Chitinophaga caseinilytica: one gene and its partner. The protein of the gene in region 2 binds, or shares a complex with, the protein of the main gene of each other region. Links are inferred from orthologs where the notes say so. Each region holds a gene or a part of one and is shown on either strand. Other genes may lie near its edges.

What was found.
Region 1: the proteins of groL (region 2) and metK are in contact, whole or in part, in a cryo-EM structure (PDB 8P4O), measured with the Escherichia coli proteins. The link is inferred for Chitinophaga caseinilytica from one-to-one orthologs.

The regions. Positions count from the first base shown.
Region 1 is NZ_CP150096.1:4,333,823-4,344,073, reverse strand. The notes cover bases 4,622-7,423. They hold metK (methionine adenosyltransferase), read right to left. Parts: upstream 6,749-7,423; coding sequence 5,495-6,748; downstream 4,622-5,494. Other genes in these bases: WJU22_RS17820 (DUF4270 family protein), read right to left, coding at 6,759-7,423; WJU22_RS17830 (polysaccharide deacetylase family protein), read right to left, coding at 4,622-5,413. Also shown: WJU22_RS17835 (PKD domain-containing protein), read right to left, coding at 1-4,108; more of WJU22_RS17830, read right to left, coding at 4,397-4,621; more of WJU22_RS17820, read right to left, coding at 7,424-8,126; WJU22_RS17815 (glycogen/starch synthase), read right to left, coding at 8,246-9,067; panC (pantoate--beta-alanine ligase), read left to right, coding at 9,178-10,026; panD (aspartate 1-decarboxylase), read left to right, coding at 10,073-10,251. UniProt on the Escherichia coli protein: Catalyzes the formation of S-adenosylmethionine (AdoMet) from methionine and ATP.
Region 2 is NZ_CP150096.1:5,645,095-5,655,462, forward strand. The notes cover bases 37-2,955. They hold groL (chaperonin GroEL), read left to right. Parts: upstream 37-636; coding sequence 637-2,274; downstream 2,275-2,955. Other genes in these bases: WJU22_RS23370 (co-chaperone GroES), read left to right, coding at 296-586; WJU22_RS23380 (hypothetical protein), read left to right, coding at 2,391-2,747; WJU22_RS23385 (FKBP-type peptidyl-prolyl cis-trans isomerase), read left to right, coding at 2,744-2,917; WJU22_RS23390 (FKBP-type peptidyl-prolyl cis-trans isomerase), read left to right, coding at 2,930-2,955. In the rest of the region: more of WJU22_RS23390, read left to right, coding at 2,956-3,430; WJU22_RS23395 (RNA polymerase sigma-70 factor), read left to right, coding at 3,568-4,317; WJU22_RS23400 (FecR family protein), read left to right, coding at 4,512-5,150; WJU22_RS23405 (SusC/RagA family TonB-linked outer membrane protein), read left to right, coding at 5,393-8,887; WJU22_RS23410 (SusD/RagB family nutrient-binding outer membrane lipoprotein), read left to right, coding at 8,899-10,293.

The DNA of each region.
Region 1 (10,251 bases), 1.3 Mb from region 2 along the record:
TATTGCCGCCTGCATCCGCAGTGGGCGGAACGTTCGCGGCGTTAACCACTACATTCACCGTGGAAGTTCCGCTAAGTCCTTTGTCGTCAGTTACGGTCAGGCGAAAAGTATAAGTGCCAGCTGTGCTCAAACCGGTAATGCCGGTAGATGCTGCGGAAGGGCTCGCGATGGTTGCGGTAACCGGGCCTGCAGACTGCGTCCAGGCGTACTTTTCAATGGTGCTCCCGGATGCCGGCGTGCCCGTTCCGTTCAGCGTCACGGAAGACGCGGGCAGGGTGATGCTTTTGTTGCTGCCTGCATCCGCGGTGGGCGGAACGTTCGCGGCGTTAACCACTACATTCACCGTGGAAGTCGCGGTAAGCCCTTTATCGTCGGTTACGGTCAGTCGAAACGTATAAGTGCCTGCTGTGCTCAAACCGGTAATGCCGGTAGTTGCTGCGGAAGGGCTCGCGATGGTTGCGGTAACCGGGCCTGCAGACTGCGTCCAGGCGTACTTTTCAATGGTGCTCCCGGATGCCGGAGTGCCCGTTCCGTTCAGCGTCACGGAAGACGCGGGAAGGGTGATGCTTTTGTCGCTGCCTGCATCCGCAGTGGGCGGAATGTTTGCGGCATCCACTATAACGTTGGCTGTGGCGGTAGCGGTAAGCCCTTTATCATCCGTTACGGTAAGTCGAAACGTATAAGTGCCCGCGGTGCTTAATCCGGTAATGCCGGTGGAAGCTGCGGAAGGGCTCGAAATGGTGGCTGTTACCGGCCCTGCGGTCTGCGTCCATGCGTAAGTCGAAATGGTGCTGCCGGCTGCCGGAGTGCCGGTTCCGTTCAACGTCACGGAAGATGTAGGAAGGGTAATGCTTTTATCGCCACCAGCATCCGCCGTAGGCGCAACATATGCGGCCACTACCACCACGTTCACGGTGGCAGTTGCGGTAAGTCCTTTATCGTCTGTTACCGTCAGCCGGAAAGTATAAGTCCCGGTCGCAGAAAGCCCTGTAAGCCCCGTGCTGGCGGAAGCCGCGGCGGAAATGCCGGCAGTGGCCGGCCCTGCGGTCTGCTCCCAGGCGTAACTCTCGATAGTGCTGCCGCTGGCTGCGGTACCGCTGCCGGTAAGCGTGGCGGTAGTTTCAGGTAACCGTACGCTGATAGCGGTACCTGCATTGGCCGTTGGGGCAACGTATGCGGGAAGCACTGTAACCCGGATAACGTCCGAAGCGGAAGTACCCCGGCTATCTGTAGCCGTTAGCCGGAAGTCGTATGCGCCGGCGGCGGTAAGGCCGCTGATGGAAGTATTCGCAGTAGCGGGCGTAGCGATGGTAGCGGTCACCGGCCCGGCGGTTTGCGTCCAGGTGTAAGTGGAAATCGTGGCGCCGGCGGATGCGGTAGCCGTGCCAGTCAGGCTGGAGGCGGTTGCCGGCAGCCGGATGGATTTATCGGTGCCTGCATTTACCGTCGGAGGTGCTGCGGCGTCTTCTACGGTAACCGTCACCTGCGCGGTGGCGCGTGCGCCTTTATCGTCGGTCACAGCGAGCTGAAAAACGTAGCTCCCGGCTTTGGTGAGGCCGGTAACTGCCGTCTTTGCGGCGGATGCGGAAGAAATGGCGGCCGTTGCCGGGCCAGACACGAACGTCCAGGCGTAAGCGGCAATTTTACCATCCGCGTCTGTAGAACCGGAGCCGTCAAGATTGGCGGTGCTGGTGGGCAGGGTGATCGTAATGGCGCTTCCGGCATTGGCTACCGGAGGCTTGTTCGCCGCGGCGGTCGAGTATTCGTCTGCGCCGGCGTCGAACGCCGCACCCTGGGGGCGCGCCTGTCCATCGAAATCGTAATTGAAATATGTCCTGAAATCAAGCCCCTTGTCGATAGCGATGGAGCTGGACGTAATGTGAAAATCCTTTCCTGCAGCATTTACAAAACCGGCGGCATTGATGTCCTGGCCGGTCACGTTGCCGGTGGTCAGCGCATCGATCCCTTTCTGCACAGCTACGTGGGCGGCAGAACCGGTATTGATCACGAGGTTGCCCTGGATGATGTTCCCGGTGCTGATCGTACCGAAAGAATTCAACACGCGGATCCCGTCGCGGGCCGAATTAACGACCGTGTTGTTGAGGATGTAAACCTGCAGGGGTTTGAAGTTATGATCGGTGGGGCGGTCGTCCACGAACAGCGCGTCCTGCCCTGCTACAGTGCCGTCATAACCCGCATCTGCGATGATATTGTTGTACACAAAACAGCGGCCGACGCCGAATACTTCCAGCGCGTTGCCCGTTCCCTTGATGATCTTGTTGTTATACACCTTCCCGTTGCTTTCGCCGCCGAGGATGATGCCGGCCTGCTGGCTTCCCTTGTTCACCGTACCGAAATTGTACACGCTGTTGTTGTAGATCTCGACGTTCTCCGGGGCGGATGCCACCTGGATGCCGTCCCAGCCGGTGTTTTCGGTGATGTTGTTATATACTTTCAGGTTGTAGATGCGGGGAGGCAGGAGGTTTTTCATCACGCCGTCGCAAAGGGTCTCGGTGCCGTTGGGCGCCGTGTTCCCGATGTACATCCCTTCGCCCAGCACGTCGTGGATGTAGATATCGTGGATGATCACGTTGCGGATCGCGAAGTTCGGGTATTGGTTCATGGGATCGCAATCGGGATTGATTTTCGCCATGAGCCCCGCTTCGGAACCGGTGATCTCTACGCGTTCGGCTTCATAATCCGTACAGCCTTTCCCCATGGCAAGCCCGGTGCTGAGGCGCTTGCTGACGCCATCGATCCGGAAACCGTATTTGTCGGCGCTTCCGGAGCCCGTGATCTTGAAATACTTGACGTTGTTGAAGATGAGGCCGTAGTTGCCGCCGTCGCCAACACGCACCTGGCCACCGCAGTTGATGAACACGATGGGCTTGGTGGCCGATCCGGTAAAGTTATAAAACTGGATATAGGCATAATTCCCGGCTTTGACACAAACCGTGTCGCCGGGCTGGACATTGTAATTATCGCCGTTGATATAAGCACCGCCATCCGTTCCCGGGGTGATCACGACTTTACAGTTTGCACAGTCGGTACCGGAAGATGCGGCATTTACGGTTACGTTGGCATAGGCTATGTTGGTTTGTCCGGTAGCATTCGTAACGGTCAGGGAAAACACGTATTTGCCGGCCAGCAGTTGGCTGACGGTCGCTTTGGAGCTGGTGCCGCCTGCGATGGTGGCGGTCCCCGGCCCGGACACCTGTTTCCAGGTGTAATTGGCGATGGTGCTTCCCGGCGCGGTGGAGCCGGAACCGTCGAGCTGCACGGATGCAGCAGGAAGGGTCAGCGTTACGTTGCTGTTTTTCACGTCGGCTACGGGCGGCGTAGCCGGAGGGGGTTCTTCTGTAGAGCCTCCCCTTTGATATTGCAGCATCCATTCATAGATGTTCTGCGATTGATAGGTGTGCTCGGTATTGTAGGCCTTGTCCCAGAAACCGCTGTCGTGCCCGCCGGCGAACGTCGTGGCTTTCGGCTTTACGGCCGGGTTGCAGGCGGTCATGCGGGCGGTGTAATCGACCTGGTACTTCAGGAATCCGTCGTCCGTTCCGCAAAGCATCCAAACCGCCAGGTTGCTGGCGGCTACGTTACAAAGCCCGGAAAGCTTGGGATCGTCGATCGGGGCGGAAGAAACGGGCACGATGGCGGCGAGGTTGTCGGAGAATTCCTTCCCTGATGCCACATAGTTCAGCACGCCGTAACCTCCCGCACTGAGGCCCGTGAGGTAAATCCTGGACGCATCCACCCGGTACAGCCGTTTCATCTCCTCGATGAGCTTCTGTATCGTTTGCTGGTTGGCCCAGCCACCCGCGATCTGGGGTGAAACCGTAATAAATTTGAAAAGTTTGCCGCCTACGGTGTATTGCATTTTCGCACCGTTAGCGATCATTTTTGGAACGCCGTGCCGCAATACATCATTGATGTTGCCGCCTTCCCCGACGCCATGAATAAAAATCAGCAAAGGATATTGCTGGGTGGTCTGTCCGTAATCATCCGGCAAGTGCAGCCACGCGTTGAGCGTAGACGAACTGTTCATCGTAACGGCGATCTTTGATTGATCGCCCTGACTGAAAGCCCGCCGGGGCATTACTAGCATTATGGCACAGATACAGATACAGGCACTTAACCGCGCAATTCCAGTTTTCAGGTTCCTCAAGGTGGTCAAAATTTTAAAAATTCATGAATACAAGTAGGGCACCACACAAGACAGTTCTTAATAAATATAAAAATAGGCTTTGCAAAAATAGCTAGAATTCAATGAGGGGGTTAAAAAATACATATATTAATTATTATATAATCCATGAATATTTTATACATGTATAGAATTAAATATCATTCTGTTGAATCATTTTTGAATTGTCATCATTAACAAAAAATGGCATTGTCAGCTACGCGTGACAAGATTTCGGCCGGAAGCCTTCCGCAATGCCTCCAAAAGTAGTATCCCTTTCACGCAATCCCCGATCGGAATATCGGGCCGTTCGCTGTTGAACCGCTGTAATATCCGCGGGTCGATGTCGGCCTGGTGGTTCGCCGTTCCGAAAATGAGGTCTACCGCCCCCTCTCCCTCCAAAACCCGGCTGAAAAATGCGCGTGACACGCCTTCGTCCGAATGCGGGAAAGCGAACACCCGTTCCTTCTCCCCGAATTGCCCGCAAACCGCGTCTACCGACGCCAGCGTCTGGGCCACCTGTTCATCCAGCGTAAGTTCCTGGTAATAAGGGTGTTCCATACTGTGGCCGCCGAGCGAAAACCCCGCGCGCACGAGCCCTTCCACCTCCCCATGGTCCATATAAGGCCGCTCCTTCGCGAAAATCCCCTCAAAATCAAGCCCGAACAGCCCGCCCAGTTCATCCGCCAACGCGCGCCGCCGCCAGCCGATCCCCTGGATCGCCGATTCAAGTCCCTCTTCCCCCGCACCCAGCAGCTCCGCAGCCGCTTTGCGCGCGCTGGCCGCAACGGTACCCGATCGCAGGGCATCCAGCATCAATCCCAATTTAAACCGGTAGAAATGCGTTTTGTTGCCCAGGTAAGCCGGATTGAGGAAAAATACGGCCGGTACGCCCTTGGCCTGCAGCATCGGCGCCACGATCTCCGCGATCTCCCGCAACCCATCGTCGAACGTCAGCAGAAAAGCGCCCTTCGGCAAGGGATCCCCGCCCTTCATGGCGCGCACCACTTCCCCGAGCGTTACGGGCCTGAAATGCCGCAGCAGGTAATCCAGGTCCTGCGCAAACGCCTTCCTGTCCTTAAAAGGATAAATGGGCGAAATGTAAGGTACTTCCCTGTCGGAAACGAGGTGTTGGTATGGGAGGAGCAGCGGGCGTGCAGCGGCCTTTTGCAGGAATGAAACGGGCGTAAGGCTGGCCGCTCTGTAGAATAATTGCTTGGCGATAGACATGAATGGGGAATTGGACGGGATAAAGATAAAAAAAGGAGACCGTACAGGCCTCCTCTTTTAAAGATATATGGTACCGGAAAATCAGATACCGAAAGCGGCTTTCACCTTCTCAACATAGTCGAGTTTTTCCCAGGTGAACAGCTCCACTTCTACTTGCTTTTCGTTTTTCTTGCCGCGGTTGAACACTTTGGTCACGACTTTATTGTCGCGCCCCATGTGGCCATAAGCAGCGGTTTCGCCGTAGATCGGGCTGCGCAGTTTGAGGCGTTGCTCGATGGCGTACGGACGGAGGTCGAAGATTTCTTCTACTTTCCGGGCGATCTCACCGTCGTTCAGGCCCACTTTCGCGGTGCCGTAGGTATCAACGAATACGCCGCAGGGTTTGGCCACGCCGATGGCGTAGGAAACCTGTACCAGCACTTCGTCGCACACACCGGCCGCCACGAGGTTCTTGGCGATGTGACGGGTAGCGTAGGCCGCGGAACGGTCTACCTTGGAAGGATCTTTACCGGAGAATGCACCACCACCGTGAGCGCCTTTGCCACCGTAGGTGTCTACGATGATTTTGCGGCCGGTGAGACCGGTATCGCCGTGCGGCCCGCCGATCACGAATTTACCGGTGGGGTTGATGTGGTAAGTGATCTTATCGTTGAACAATGCCTGCAGTTCCGGCTTCAGCTTGGCTTTAACGCGCGGAATGAGGATGTTGATCATGTCTGCTTTGATTTTGGCCAGCATTTCCTGGTCTTTCCCGAAATCATCGTGCTGGGTAGAGATCACGATGGTGTCGATACGGATGGGCTGGTTGTCGTCCGAATACTCGATCGTTACCTGGCTTTTCGCGTCGGGACGCAGATAGGCAACGTCTTTACCTTCGCGGCGGAGCGCGGCCAGCTCGATGAGGAGCTTATGGGCCAGGTCCAGCGCCAGGGGCATGTAGTTTTCGGTTTCACGGGTGGCATAGCCAAACATCATGCCCTGGTCGCCCGCGCCCTGTTCTTCAGGTTTGGAGCGGTCTACACCCTGGTTGATGTCGGGAGATTGTTCGTGAATGGCGGAAAAGATACCGCAGGAGTTGGCTTCGAACATGTACTCGCTCTTGGTGTATCCGATCTTGCGGATCACTTCGCGGGCGATGTCCTGTACGTCGAGGTAAGCTTCGGATTTAACTTCTCCCGCCAGCACTACCTGCCCGGTAGTAACCAGGGTTTCACAAGCTACTTTGGAGTTGAGGTCATATGCGAGAAAGTTATCGATGAGCGCGTCCGAGATCTGGTCGGCGACCTTGTCAGGATGCCCTTCCGATACGGATTCCGATGTAAATAAGTAAGGCATGAGTGCTAGATTATAATTCTGTATAAATGATCCTGAGTTTGACGTTGGCCGGGGGCGTTGCGCTGCCGCCGCCCGCTTTAAGGCGCGGGAGGTCGATCATCCTGCTGGACCAGCCTTCCAATCTGAGCACTGAATTTTCGATCTTCTTCTGCTGGGCAAGCTGCAAATGCCGTGCAATATTAAATTTATATTGAACAACTTTATAGGGGCCAAGATCACTAATGACAGTTTTATTACCTCCGAAATACGCAAGCTCCGGCGATTGCGGATTCCCGTAATCGAAGAGGAAGGAAAGGCTGTCATGCGTAATGTATCTGCGCAGCATCAGGCGCGAAGGCTCGGTGAACAGATCGTCCTGTCCGGCGGAGCCGCTGTTGATCTCCGTGATCACCAGTTCGGCTTTGTTGATCACCGCATTGGGTACTTCGGCGATGTCGGGAAGGGTAATATTGGTATAGATACCGGGCGCTTCCTGGATGTACACGATATTGTCGCCCGCGGGGTTACCCGTGTTCAGCAGGTTCGCCACTTCTTTGCCGGTGTAGTTGCGCACGAAATAATTGGCGTGTGCGCTGCCATATGCGTCGAACTTGAAATTCTCCATGAGGGAATCTTTTTCAGAGTTCTTATAATACACCGTGAGGCGGGTATCGCCGCTGTTCAGGTTGGTGTAGAGCATGGTATTGCCGCCCATGGTGGTGTCCGGCACGATGGCCAGGCCGTTGAGCCAGATGCGGAATGCGCTGTCGTTCTTGAAAGCGCCGTCTGCCCGTTGCTGGAACAGTTCCTGGCCGAAAGCGGCGTTCAGGGGGATGCGGAGCTGCGGAGCATATTTTACGCCGTAAATAGACAGCGAATCTTTCGGATAAACCGGATAGATCGTGGCTGTCCCCACTTTCTTGGACGGGTCGTAGGAACGGGGTTTGTTGTAGAGGTAATTGGTGTCGATCTTGAAGTTAGTCTCGTTCATCCGGTACACATCCACTTTGAAGCCGGCATTGGCGCCGTACCAGGCGGTGTCGCAACCGATATAGAGCACAACCGAATCGAGTACCCAACCGGTGCCCTGGAACGTGAATTCCGATTTGGGGAGGCCGAGCTGTGTATAGAGGAAGCCGTGCGATTTACCGAAGATGGGGTCTCCCCCGATGGTCCCCAGCGCGCCGGTGTAATAGCCACCGCCGGTCCTGATGCTGGAATCTGTCCGGAAAATGTTGTGCGTCTTCAGGTTATTGATAGTGGTGTCTTTTACGACAACCTTGTCTGAGCCGGGGATGAGTTCCTTGCCGAGGACGGTTGCCTCGTTACAGCCTGTAAAAGCATAAAGGGCGGCGAGGCAGGTGGCGGCGAAGCCCAGGGTCCTGAATTGAATCTTCACGTAATTGGTTTGTTCGGTTTGTTGACTAACTAGATAGAAAAACTAAAAATAAAAAGTTTGCCTGTATAACGGGCATGCCGTCAGCAGTTTTAACTTTTCATTTTTAATTTTTCCCGGACTTATTTTACGCCTAACAGCTGATGATATAACTGGAGATAGTCCACCAGGTCTTCGTTTTCCTTCTTATAAGGCAGGATGATCTTGCCTTTTTCCGCCTTCACCTCGTCCAACGTCTTTTTATCGACCTTCTCCCCTGCCAGCACTACAGCGTCGGCGAATTTGGCGGCACCCCGGTTCAGGGCCGAATTGGTTCCGTCTTTATACAATTCCAGGTCTTTTTCCTTGATCTGGTTGCTGATGATCGCTTTCTTGATGAAGGTAGCGCCCAGTTTATCCTTGAAGCTGTTGGGCTCCATAGAAAATACCGTTTTGGTCTGTGCGAAGACCGGCTCCTTCTTATAGGCCGTTTTCAGGTAAACGGGGATGAGCGAAGTCATCCATCCACTGCAATGGATAATATCCGGCGGCCATCCGAATTTCTTCACGGTTTCCAGGGCGCCTTTACAGAAAAACACCATCCGCGCCGCGTTGTCATCGTAAAATGTACCGTCGTCATCCGCGAAAACGCCTTTCCGCTTGAAATAATCTTCATTGTCCAGGAAGTAAACCTGCAGGCGTGCGTTCGGAAGCGAGGCCACCTTGATGATCAGCGGGTAATCATCCCCATCGATTACGATGTTGATGCCTGACAATCTTACCACTTCATGTAATCTGTGCCTCCGTTCGTTGATATTCCCAAACCTCGGCATGATAACCCTCACTTCCAGGCCCGCCTCATTCGACTTGATCGCCATCTTATTGACCATGTTCGCATACTCTGTCAAATCCAGATAAGGCGACATTTCCTGGGCAATAAAAAGAATTCTTTTCTTTGTGGACATTTATTGCTGATTATTAATGCAGTTATTTTTAATTTGGCTTGCAAAACTACGAAATTTTTAGGTAATACTGGCCAAATTGTCACTTTTAACATCCTTTTAAGCAAAGGTTTATGTATTTATTCAAGCGGGCAGCGGATCTCCGGGAGGCGCTGGGACAGGAAAAAAAGGCAGGAAGACGCATCGGATTCGCCCCCACCATGGGCGCCCTCCATCAAGGGCACATCTCACTCATCCAGGCCGCAAAAGCGCAGTCAGACATCGTGGTAGCGAGCATTTTCGTCAATCCGACACAGTTCAACGATCCGAAAGACTTCGAAAAATATCCCTCCACCATTCAGCAAGACATTCTCCTCCTCACCGCCGCCGGGGCCGATTACCTTTTCCTCCCTTCCGTGGCGGAAATGTACCCCGAAGGCGTGAACGGCTCCCATCCCCATTACGATTTCGGGTATATCGAATCCGTGCTCGAAGGCGCCTCCCGCCCCGGGCACTTCCAGGGAGTAGGCATCATCGTCCATAAATTACTGGACGCCGTGGAACCGGACGACCTGTTCATGGGACAAAAAGATTTTCAGCAATGCATGATTATCAAACGTTTATTGGAGATCACCGGAAGTAAGGCTACATTATTTATATGCCCCACCCTCCGCGAGCCCGACGGCCTCGCCATGAGCAGCCGCAATATGCGCCTCACGCCGGAACAGCGGGTTACCGCCGTGGAAATCAGCCGGACGCTGCAATGGGTGAAAGACAACCTTGCCGACCGCCCTTTCCCCGAACTGCGTGCCGAAGGCCTGGCGCGGCTCGAAAAGGCCGGTTTCGTGCCGGACTACCTCCAGCTGGCCTCCGGTTCTGACCTCCGTTTGCTGGAGGCCCCGGAAAACGGGCCCATGGCTATCCTTGTGGCAGCCAGGCTGGGAGATATCAGGTTGATAGACAATATGACGGCCGGGCGCTAGGTTATTTCCCGGAAATTCCTCTACCTTTGCGGACTACACCAGAAATATGCTGATCGAAGTATTAAAATCGAAGATTCACCGCGCGGTTATCACGGAAGCCAATTTGAACTACGTGGGCAGCATCACCATCGATGAAGATCTGATGGATGCCGCCAACCTGATCGCCAACGAGAAAGTTCAGGTCGTGAACGTCAACAACGGCGAGCGCCTCGAAACGTATATTAT
Region 2 (10,368 bases):
CTTCTACTGATCATGTGTACGCTTAGGAAAATGGCCGCAAATCTACTGTTTTACAGTGACTTTATAAAAAATACTTCCGGCCGCCCTCCCGGGGGGCCGCAAACTGCCATCTACGGGGGGCTGACAGGCCAAAAATGAAAAAATGTCATTTTCTGGCGGTGCCGTTTTAAAATAATTATCTTTGGAACCTGAAAATTTGACCCGAAATCCGTTTGGCACAATCTCTGTCAGGAGAACAACCGCCGGATTTCCCGGCAAACCGGATCATTTATAAACTCATCTTTTTAAAAATAGAATCAAAATGGCTAAAAGCAAATTGAGTATCAAACCTCTGGCAGACAGGGTGATCGTAAAACCCGCAGCAGCTGAAGAAAAAACCGCAGGCGGCATCATCATCCCCGACACGGCTAAAGAAAAACCGCAACGCGGAACGGTGGTAGCAGCCGGCCCCGGTAAAAAAGATGAACCCGTGAGCGTGAAAGTAGGTGACACCGTGCTGTACGGCAAGTACTCCGGTACCGAAATCAGCCTCGAAGGGGAAGACTACTTGATCATGCGCGAATCCGACATCCTCGCTGTAGTTTAATCCAGCCCTGAATTTTAACCTTCTCACGACCAAAGAAAATTTATACGACAATGGCAAAGCAAATATTTTTCAATACAGACGCCCGCAACAAAATGAAGAAAGGCGTCGACACCCTGGCAAACGCGGTGAAAGTAACCCTCGGCCCCAAAGGCCGTAACGTGGTGATCGAAAAGAAATTCGGCGCTCCCGGCGTAACCAAGGACGGTGTTACCGTTGCTAAAGAAATCGAACTGGAAGACCCCATCGAGAACATGGGTGCCCAAATGGTAAAGGAAGTTGCTTCCAAAACCGCTGACATCGCCGGCGACGGTACCACCACCGCCACCGTGCTGGCCCAGGCCATCATCGGCGAAGGCCTCAAAAACGTAGCTGCAGGCGCTAACCCCATGGACCTGAAACGCGGTATCGACAAAGCCGTGAAAGCCGTGGTAGAAAACCTGAAAAAACAATCCGAAAAAGTTGGCAACGACAATAAAAAGATCGAACAGGTAGCTGCTATCTCCGCCAACAACGACAGCGAGATCGGTAAACTGATCGCCGAAGCCATGCGCAAAGTGACCAAAGACGGCGTTATCACCGTTGAGGAAGCGAAAGGCACCGAAACCACCGTAGAAGTGGTAGAAGGTATGCAGTTCGACCGTGGCTACCTCTCCCCCTACTTCATCACCAACAGCGAAAAAATGCAGGCCGAGCTGCAGAATCCCTACATCCTGATCTACGACAAGAAGATCAGCACCATGAAGGACATCCTGCACATCCTCGAGAAAGTGGCCCAGCAAGGCGCTCCCCTCGTGATCATCTCCGAAGACCTCGAAGGTGAAGCACTGGCTACCCTGGTGGTAAACAAACTCCGTGGCACCCTGAAAGTGGCCGCTGTGAAAGCCCCCGGCTTCGGCGACCGCCGCAAGGAAATGCTGCAGGACATCGCTACCCTCACCGCAGGTGTGGTAATCTCCGAAGAACAAGGTTACAAACTGGAAAACGCCGACCTGACTTATCTCGGCCGCGCTGAATCCGTAACCATCGATAAAGACAACACCACCGTTGTAGGCGGTAAAGGCAAAAAAGCCGATATCCAGGCCCGCATCAACCAGATCAAGTCCCAGATCGAGGTTACTACCTCCGACTACGATCGTGAGAAACTGCAGGAACGCCTGGCCAAACTGAGCGGCGGTGTAGCCGTGCTCTACGTTGGCGCTGCCACCGAAGTGGAAATGAAAGAGAAGAAAGACCGTGTAGACGACGCCCTGCACGCAACCCGCGCTGCCGTTGAAGAAGGCATCGTTGCCGGTGGCGGTGTAGCGTTCATCCGCGCGATCGAAGGCCTCGAAAAAATCAAAGGCGAGAACGAAGACGAACTGACTGGTATCGCTATCGTTAAACGCGCGATCGAGGAGCCCCTCCGCCAGATCACCGCTAACGCAGGTATCGAAGGTTCCATCGTGGTACAGAAAGTAAAAGAAGGTAAAGGCGACTTCGGTTTCAACGCCCGCACCGAAACTTACGAGAAAATGCTGGCCGCCGGTGTAATCGACCCCACGAAGGTTGCCCGCATCGCCCTGGAAAACGCCGCATCCATCGCTGGTATGCTGCTGACCACCGAATGCGTGATCGCCGACAAACCCGAACCCAAATCCGCTGCTCCCGCAATGCCGGGCGGTGGTCATGGCATGGGCATGGATTACTAATCCAACCCGTTCCGGAAATATTCCCATCCCGTCCCTGCGCTTTTGCCGGGACGGGATTTTTGTATATTGTAACATTACGCCCCCCGGCGCCGTTTAAGGTTAAAATCGCGTACCCGATGCTGTTGATTAAAGGATTACGATTCCGATATGTGCTGACCGCCCTGTGCCTCGTGGCGCTGGCAGGAGCGATGGCGGGCTGCGCCAAAGAATCGCTCGAAAGCCAGGCCAGATTCGCGGACGACGTTTCCAGGGACATGGAAACCGTGCGCACCTGGCTCATCCAGCATAAAAAAGATTCCGGCACCGTGCTCCACCCGAGCGGGATCATTTACAAGATCATCGACCCGGGAGATCGTTCAGACACCATCGACCTGGAAGAAATTCCGGTAGTGACATTCACCCGCCGGCTGTTCCCGACCGAACAGATCGTGGAAGCCGCCCCCTCCCTACTTCGTTCGACAATCGCAAATTGAAAGATCATATTCCCGGCTGGCGCATCGGCCTTCCCCTTATCTCGAAAGGCGGCCGCATACTCATGTACATCCCGGCCCGGCTGGCATTCGCCAACATCGGCATCCCCGGCAGGATCCCGCCGAATTCCATCCTCATCTGCGACGTCACCTTAATCGATATCAGAAAATAACCATTCAACAGTATGAAGAAAATTTACCTTGGCCTGATCGCCCTGGCCGGCATCACCCTGGCCGTAGCCTGCAAGAAAGATAAAGACGACCAACCGCCGTACGACTACGATAAACAGGCCGCCATCGATGAACAGACCATCAAGGATTATATCGCCAAAAACAACCTCACCGGCTTTCAGCGCGATACGACCGGGGTATACTGGAAAGTGCTGCAGAACGGCGAAGGCGGGGATACCATCAAGCTGACCGACCGTTTCAACATCTCCTACAAAGGCTGGCTGCTGAACGGTACCCGGTTCGATTCCGCCAACACCACCACCTTCGACGACGTGCGCCTCGGCACCACCGGCCTCATTCCCGGGTTCAAAGTAGGCTTGCAGAAAACGACCAAAAAAGGGAAAGTGCTGTATTTCATTCCCTCCGTACTGGGATACCGCAATGCCGACCGCGGGACCATTCCGCCGAACAGCGTGCTGAAGTTCGAAGTAACGCTGAACAACTATTACTATTGATCCGGTAGGATTTCCCCTAAAACATATCATGCCCGCCCGGTTACGACCGGAGCGGGCATTTTTCATTCCGCAGAATTTGTAGTACATTTAGAAAGACCACTATCTAACGCTTTTTTCCGGTACTATTCCCCGTCGGCATGCAACGATCGCCCGTTCATATGGCCCCTTCCGTAATGCAGGAACACCGGTTCCTGGAGGTTTTCCGCGACCAGGAGGCCCGCCTCTTCGCGCTGGCACTGCGCATGACGAAATCCGCCGAATTTGCGCAAGACCTCGTGCAGGAAACTTTCCTCAAACTCTGGGAACACCGCGAGCAAATGCCCGACATCCGCAACATGGACGCCTGGCTGTACCGCGTGATGGAAAACAGGCTGATGGACTTCCTCCGCAAAGCTGCGGCCGACGAGCGGTTACGGGAGCGGATATGGACCGCCCTCGCACAGGAGCCCCCTTCCCCCGCTACCATCACCGAAGCCAGGGAATACCACGCCCTCGTTTCCAAAGCCATCGACCAACTGCCGCCCCAACGCCGGCTGATCTACCGCCTCAACCGCGAAGAAGGCATGAGCTACCTCGAGATCGCCGACGAACTGAAAATCTCCCGCCACACCGTCAAAAACCAGCTTTCCTCCGCCCTCCAGGCCATCCGCGCCTTTCTCGTCAAAACCACCGGGCCGCTGTCTGTGCTGCTGACTTTTTTTATTTCCAATAGGAACATTTCCCCGCTGCTCCGTCTTCCTTCCATATACACCCCATTCTACGTATGGAAGAACGGATACATTACCTTTTTAAACGTTATCGCGACAACGCCTGTACCCGGCAGGAATATGAAGAATTCTTCGCCCTGCTGCAACAGGCAGACCACGACGAGGCCGTTCGCCAGCTGATCCGGCAGGCCTGGAACAGCGACGAAGAACTGCCGCACGCCGAAACGTACGTCAACAGCCGCGGGCGCCTCGTACACCCCGCCGGCCGGCAGTTGCGGCTCGTGAAAATGGCCGTGGCAGCGGCACTTGTGGCAACAGTGACCACCGCCGCGTGGCTGCTGTACCCACGTTCCGGCAACACGGGCCCTGTGGCCATGACCGGTCAGCAAACGGCCCGCAAGGAAACGCGGCGGCTGACCCTGCCCGATGGCACCCAGGTTTGGCTCAATACCGCCAGCACCTTGCGATACGCGGAAGACTTCGGGCGAAAGGCCCGCACCGTCTATCTTTCAGGAGAAGCCTATTTCGATGTAGCACAGGATGGCGAACTGCCTTTCATCATCCACACCGGTCATATCTCCACCACCGTACTCGGAACGGCTTTCAACATCCGCGCATATCCCGGCCAGGCAGACGTGATCGTGGCCGTGAGCAGCGGGAAGGTAAAAGTGCAGTACGGGAAAGAAAAATCGGCCACGCTCACCGGCGGGCAACTCGTGAAAGTACGGCCGGAATTCATCCATGACGATGCGCCACGCAACATCGCCACGAAAGACGCCGCTCCCTGGAAAGACGGCAACATGCTGTACGACGGAGAAAAGCTGGCCGATATCATCAGCGACCTGGAACGCACCTACGACGTGCGCATCCGGCTGGCACGGCCGGATTTGGGGGAAGAGCCGGTATCTACCGAGTTCCGGCGCGACATTGGCGCGGAAGCGGCCTTGAAAATACTGTGCAAATTGACGGATAGCCGGCTCACACTGGCAGATGGGACCTATTTAATTCATTAACCAAAATCTGAAACGATGACAAAAAGCTACAAGCGATTGTCAGGCTAGCGCCAGAAATGCGGAGAGCCGCTCCGATTGCGACCCGGCTGCGGCTCCTCCTGCTTTTCAATAATCCCTATTCGGTAATTACTAAACAATTCAAAGCTATGAATTTGTATGTAGAAAACTGCATTTTCATCGACCCCTGCTTGGAAAAAAGACAGCCCCCAAAACCCGGGCCGTCTCGTCTCAACTGGTTGATTATGAGAATATCCATCCTGGCCATCTTATTGACTTTCAACGGAATCCTCGTCGCGGCCGACGGCGCCGGGCAGGATATCCGGAAAGTCGTCGTTTCCGTAGACCTGAACAACGTTTCGCTCCGCCAGGCGCTGCGCGAGATCGGGTCTTTGGCCGACTGCTCGTTCACCTACAAAACCCGCGACCTCGAAGGCTATGGCAACGTGACGTACCGCGCGGCCGGCATTCCCGTCGGCAAGTTGCTCGACGCCCTGTTGCTGCCCAAGGGATTGCAGTATGAACAGATGAACGACCACATCGTTATCAAGAAAATCCCCCCCGGCAACGCCTTCGAAGCCATTCCTGCGGAAGCTCCTGATTTCGACGGCGGCATCCGCGGCATCGTGCGCACTCCAGACGGGCGGCCCCTGCCCTTCGCCACCGTGCAGATCGCCGGCACCTCGCAGGGCACCGTGGCCGACGATGAAGGCCGGTACAGCATCGGCGGGCTCAAAGCCGGGACTTACACGCTGAACGCCAGCGCCATCGGGCATAAAGCGCAAACCGTCACCGTTTCCGTAACGGACGGGTTCACCGTCGCCGATTTTACCATGGAAGCCAACGACAGCCAACTGTCTGAAGTAGTGGTAACGGCCCTGGGCATCAAGCGCGACGAGCGCTCGCTCGGCTACGCGCGCCAGGGCGTGAAGGGCGAGAACCTCACTTTCACCAAAGAACAGAACGTGCTGGGATCGCTCGCGGGCAAGATCGCGGGGGTGCAGGTGACCGGGGCCTCCGGCGCCAGCATGGGCGGCACACAGAAAATAAAGATCCGCGGCGTCAACTCGCTGTCGGGCGCCGACCAGCCGCTCATCGTCATCGACGGTACGCCGATCTCCAACGCCAACTTCGCCGTTTTTGACGGCGCCGATTACGGGAACCTGGCGCAAGACATCAATCCTGAAGACGTGGAAAGCGTGGAAGTGCTCAAAGGCCCCGCGGCATCGGCGTTGTACGGCATCCGCGGTCAATACGGCGTGATCATGATCACCACCCGCAAAGGCAGCAAGGGGCCGAAGAAAGTGAACGTGACCCTCAACTCCGCATTCTCCCTGGAAAAGGCCGGCAACTTCATGCCCATGCAAAACATCTACGGCGCCGGCAATTCGCAGACCTGGAAAACGAACGCGGCCGGTGAAAAAGTCGTGCAAATGGACTGGGATGAAAGCTGGGGAACGAAGATGGACGGAACGCCCGCCCGCCAGGTGTTCAGCTACTACCCCATGGACCCCGATTACGGCAAACTGACGCCGTTCGTGGCCCATCCGGACAATGTGAAAGATTACTACGAAACCGGCTATACGTTCAACAACGGCGTGAGCGTGACCGGCGGCAATCAGAATACCGCCTTCCGGCTCAGCTACAACAATACCAGCATCGGCGGCATCGAGCCGAATACCTGGCTGAAACGGAACAACCTCGGGTTCAGCGGCTCGCTCGACCTGTTGCCCAACCTCACCGTGACCACCAACCTGAACTACGCCACCAACCAGGCGCAGCGCCCGAAACAGGGATCGGAAGACGGCGCGAGGTTTATGGTACAGTGGTTCCAGCGGAACATGGACATGCGCCGGCTGAAAGCATACAAATACCCCGACGGGCGCATGCTGGGTTGGAGCATCGCCGTACCAACGGCCGCCAATCCCGAGCCCTCGCTCACCAACTGGAACAACCCTTATTTCCTGGCGTATGAAAGTCCTGCCAACGACGGCCGCGACCGCTTCTTCGGCGACGTGGGGCTGACGTATGAGGTCATTCCCGGCCTGAAGCTCAGCGGATTTGCGCGGGGCGACATGTTCACGCAGAACATACAGACGCGGCACGGGTTCGGGGGGATAGGCGATCCGTTTTACTCGATCGGTAAATACCAGAACACGGAAATGAACTATGAATTCCTGGCGCAATATTCCAGGAACTGGAACGATTTTTCGCTGAACGCCAACGTGGGCGCGAACAGCTACCGGCGCCAATACAGCTATATGTACGGCGAAACGGTGGGCGGGTTAACGAGCCCGGACTGGTTCAACCTCGAAGCGTCCAAAGACAGGCCGTTGATCGAGAATTATTACAGCGAGAAAAAGATCCGGAGCATGTACGGCCTCGTTTCTTTCGGGTATAAAAACCGTTACTTCCTGGAAGCCACGCTCCGCAACGATAATTCTTCCACCCTCATCCAGGACAACAATTCCTACTGGTACCCTTCCGTTTCCGCGAGCTACGTGTTCAGCGACGACCTGAAATGGAAACCGCTTTCCTACGGCAAGCTGCGCCTCAGCTATGCGCAGGCCGGCAGCGATCTCAACGTGTACGAGACCAGCAACAACTTCGGCGTGGGAACGATCTACACGTTGCCCGACAAATCGGTGGTGAACACCCTGTACGTCCGCGACCGGCTGATCAACCCGAAAATCGAGCCGTCGTTCGCGCATTCGTATGAAGCAGGCGTTGACCTGAAATTCCTCAACAACAGGATCGGCCTGGATTTCACGTGGTACCTCCAGAAAAACGTCAACCAGATCATCAACCTGCCCCTTTCCAGCACCGGCGGGTTTGCGACCACGATCATCAACGCGGGGCTCATCCGGAACAAGGGCTTCGAAATTGCGCTGAGCGCAACGCCGGTCGTAACCAAAAACTTCACCTGGCAAACCGTCTTCAACCTGAACCGCAACCGGAACATGGTAGTGGAACTGGCGCCGGGACAGAACGTTTTCCCGCTGGACAATACGCGGTACTCGCAGGTGGACAGCTACCTGAACTCCTACGTGGGCGAGCCTTTCGGCAGTCTGATCGGGAAAGCTTACCAGCGGGATTCCGCGACGGGCAAGATTTTGCTCGGCGATAACAACATGCCGCTGTACACCTCGGCCACGCACAACTTCGGCTCCGTATTGCCCGACATGACGGGCGGATGGCAGAATACGTTCAGGATCGGGAAGTTTGACGTGGGCGCGATGATCGACTGGCAGAAGGGCGGGCAGTTTTTCAGCCGCACCTGGATGCTGGCCCACAAAACCGGGATCGCTCCGGCCACCGCCGAAATCAACGACAGGGGCAAAAACGTGCGCGACCCGGTATCTGAAGGCGGCGGGGTAAAAGTGAGCGGTATTTCCGCTACCACCAAACAACCCGTGGAAGCCTACGTGGACGCCAGGGCATACTGGCGGAACGTGATGGGCACGCATGTGTACGAAGAATGGCTGGAAGACGCAACCTACGTGAAGCTGCGCGAAGTGCGGATCGGATATACGTTTGACAAGTTGCGCCTGGGACGGCTGCCCGTTCAAAGCATCAACCTGGCCTTCATTGCCCGCAACCCGGCGATGATCTACCAGAAAGCCCCCAAAGGCCTCGACCCGTCGGAGCTTTCGACCGGCGCCACGTCTATCAGCTGGCGCGAAAGCGGGCAGGCCAACACCGTGCGCTCTTATGGTATGAACCTTATTGTGAACTTTTAATGCCGACCGTCATGCGAAACATCCAAATACTGCTTCTATCTGCCCTTGCGCTGGCCGGCTGCAACAAATTCGGGGACATCAACGTAAACCCCAACCTGCCGTCCAAAGCCTCCAACACGCAGCTCATCGCCAATGCCCAGCTGGCGCTGCCGCTGACGCAGGAAGTGCCGCAGGGCGAGTTCCTGGCGCAATTCCTCATGGAAACGCAATATGTGAACCTCTCGCTCTACACCGAGCCGTCTGCCAGCTTCTATACCTTGTACCACGATCCGCTCATGAACCTGGAGCGCGTGCTCACCAAACCGGAACAGCTGCCCGACGACGGGCCCATGGCCAACCAGCTCGCCGTGGCCAAAGTATTGAAAGCATATTATTTCTGGCATATCACCGACCGCTGGGGAGACGTACCCTACAGCCAGGCGCTCAAGGGAGAAACCGACAACACGCCGGAATACGACAGCCAGGAATCCATCTACACCGCGCTCCTGGCGCTGCTCACACAGGCTTCCGGAGAATTCGTGGCGGGCGATATCACGAACGACGTCATCTACGAAGGTGACATCGCCCGGTGGAAAAAACTGTCCAATTCGATCCGCCTGCTCATGGCGTTGCGCATGTCTGAGGTAAATCCGCAAAAGGCCCGCGATGAATTCGGGAAAGCCCTCGCAGCCGGCGTCATGGAAGAAAACGACGATAATTTCGTGTTTCATAACCTGCCCGAAGCCAATAACGAAAGCTTTTGGTACGACCAGTGGACGCGGCAGCGCCGGCAGTGGTGGTCGCCCTCCGAGCTGCTCGTCAACACCCTTAAAGCGCCCAATGACCCGCGGTTAGGTATTTACGCCACGGCCAATGCCGACGCGGGTGTGTATGTCGGATTGCCCTACGGCAGCCTTGACGGCGCTACGCTCTCCAAATGGTCGCTCCTGGGAACGGCCGTGCGCGAGCAGGACGCCCCCGTTTACCTGGTCACCTATGCGCAGGTGCTGTTCGCACTCGCGGAAGGCGCCAAACGCGGATGGATCGCGGGGAACGACGCCAAGGCGAAAGAATATTACGACCAGGCGGTCACCCAGTCGATTTTACAATGGACGGGCAGCACAGACGGCGCTGCGGCGGTGATCGCACACCCGAGCGTGGCCTACGACGCGGCGAACGGCCTACGGTCGATCGCCACCCAGCGCTGGGTGCACCTGTTCATGCACGGCTTCGAGGCCTGGGCCGAATGGCGGCGCACGGGATTCCCGGCGCTGGTGAAAGTGGAAGGGAAAGATGTGCCTTCGCGGCAGGCGTACCCGGCCGACGAATCATTCAATAACGGCGATAACTACCGCGCCGCCATCACCCGGCAATTTGCCGCCGCGGGCGACAGCCAGTACGGAAAAGTGTGGTGGGACAAGAACTGAGGCTTACAACAAAAAAACGGAAACGCCATACGGGAACACGCGCTGCCAGCTTTGGCGGCGCGTTCCTTTTTGTGC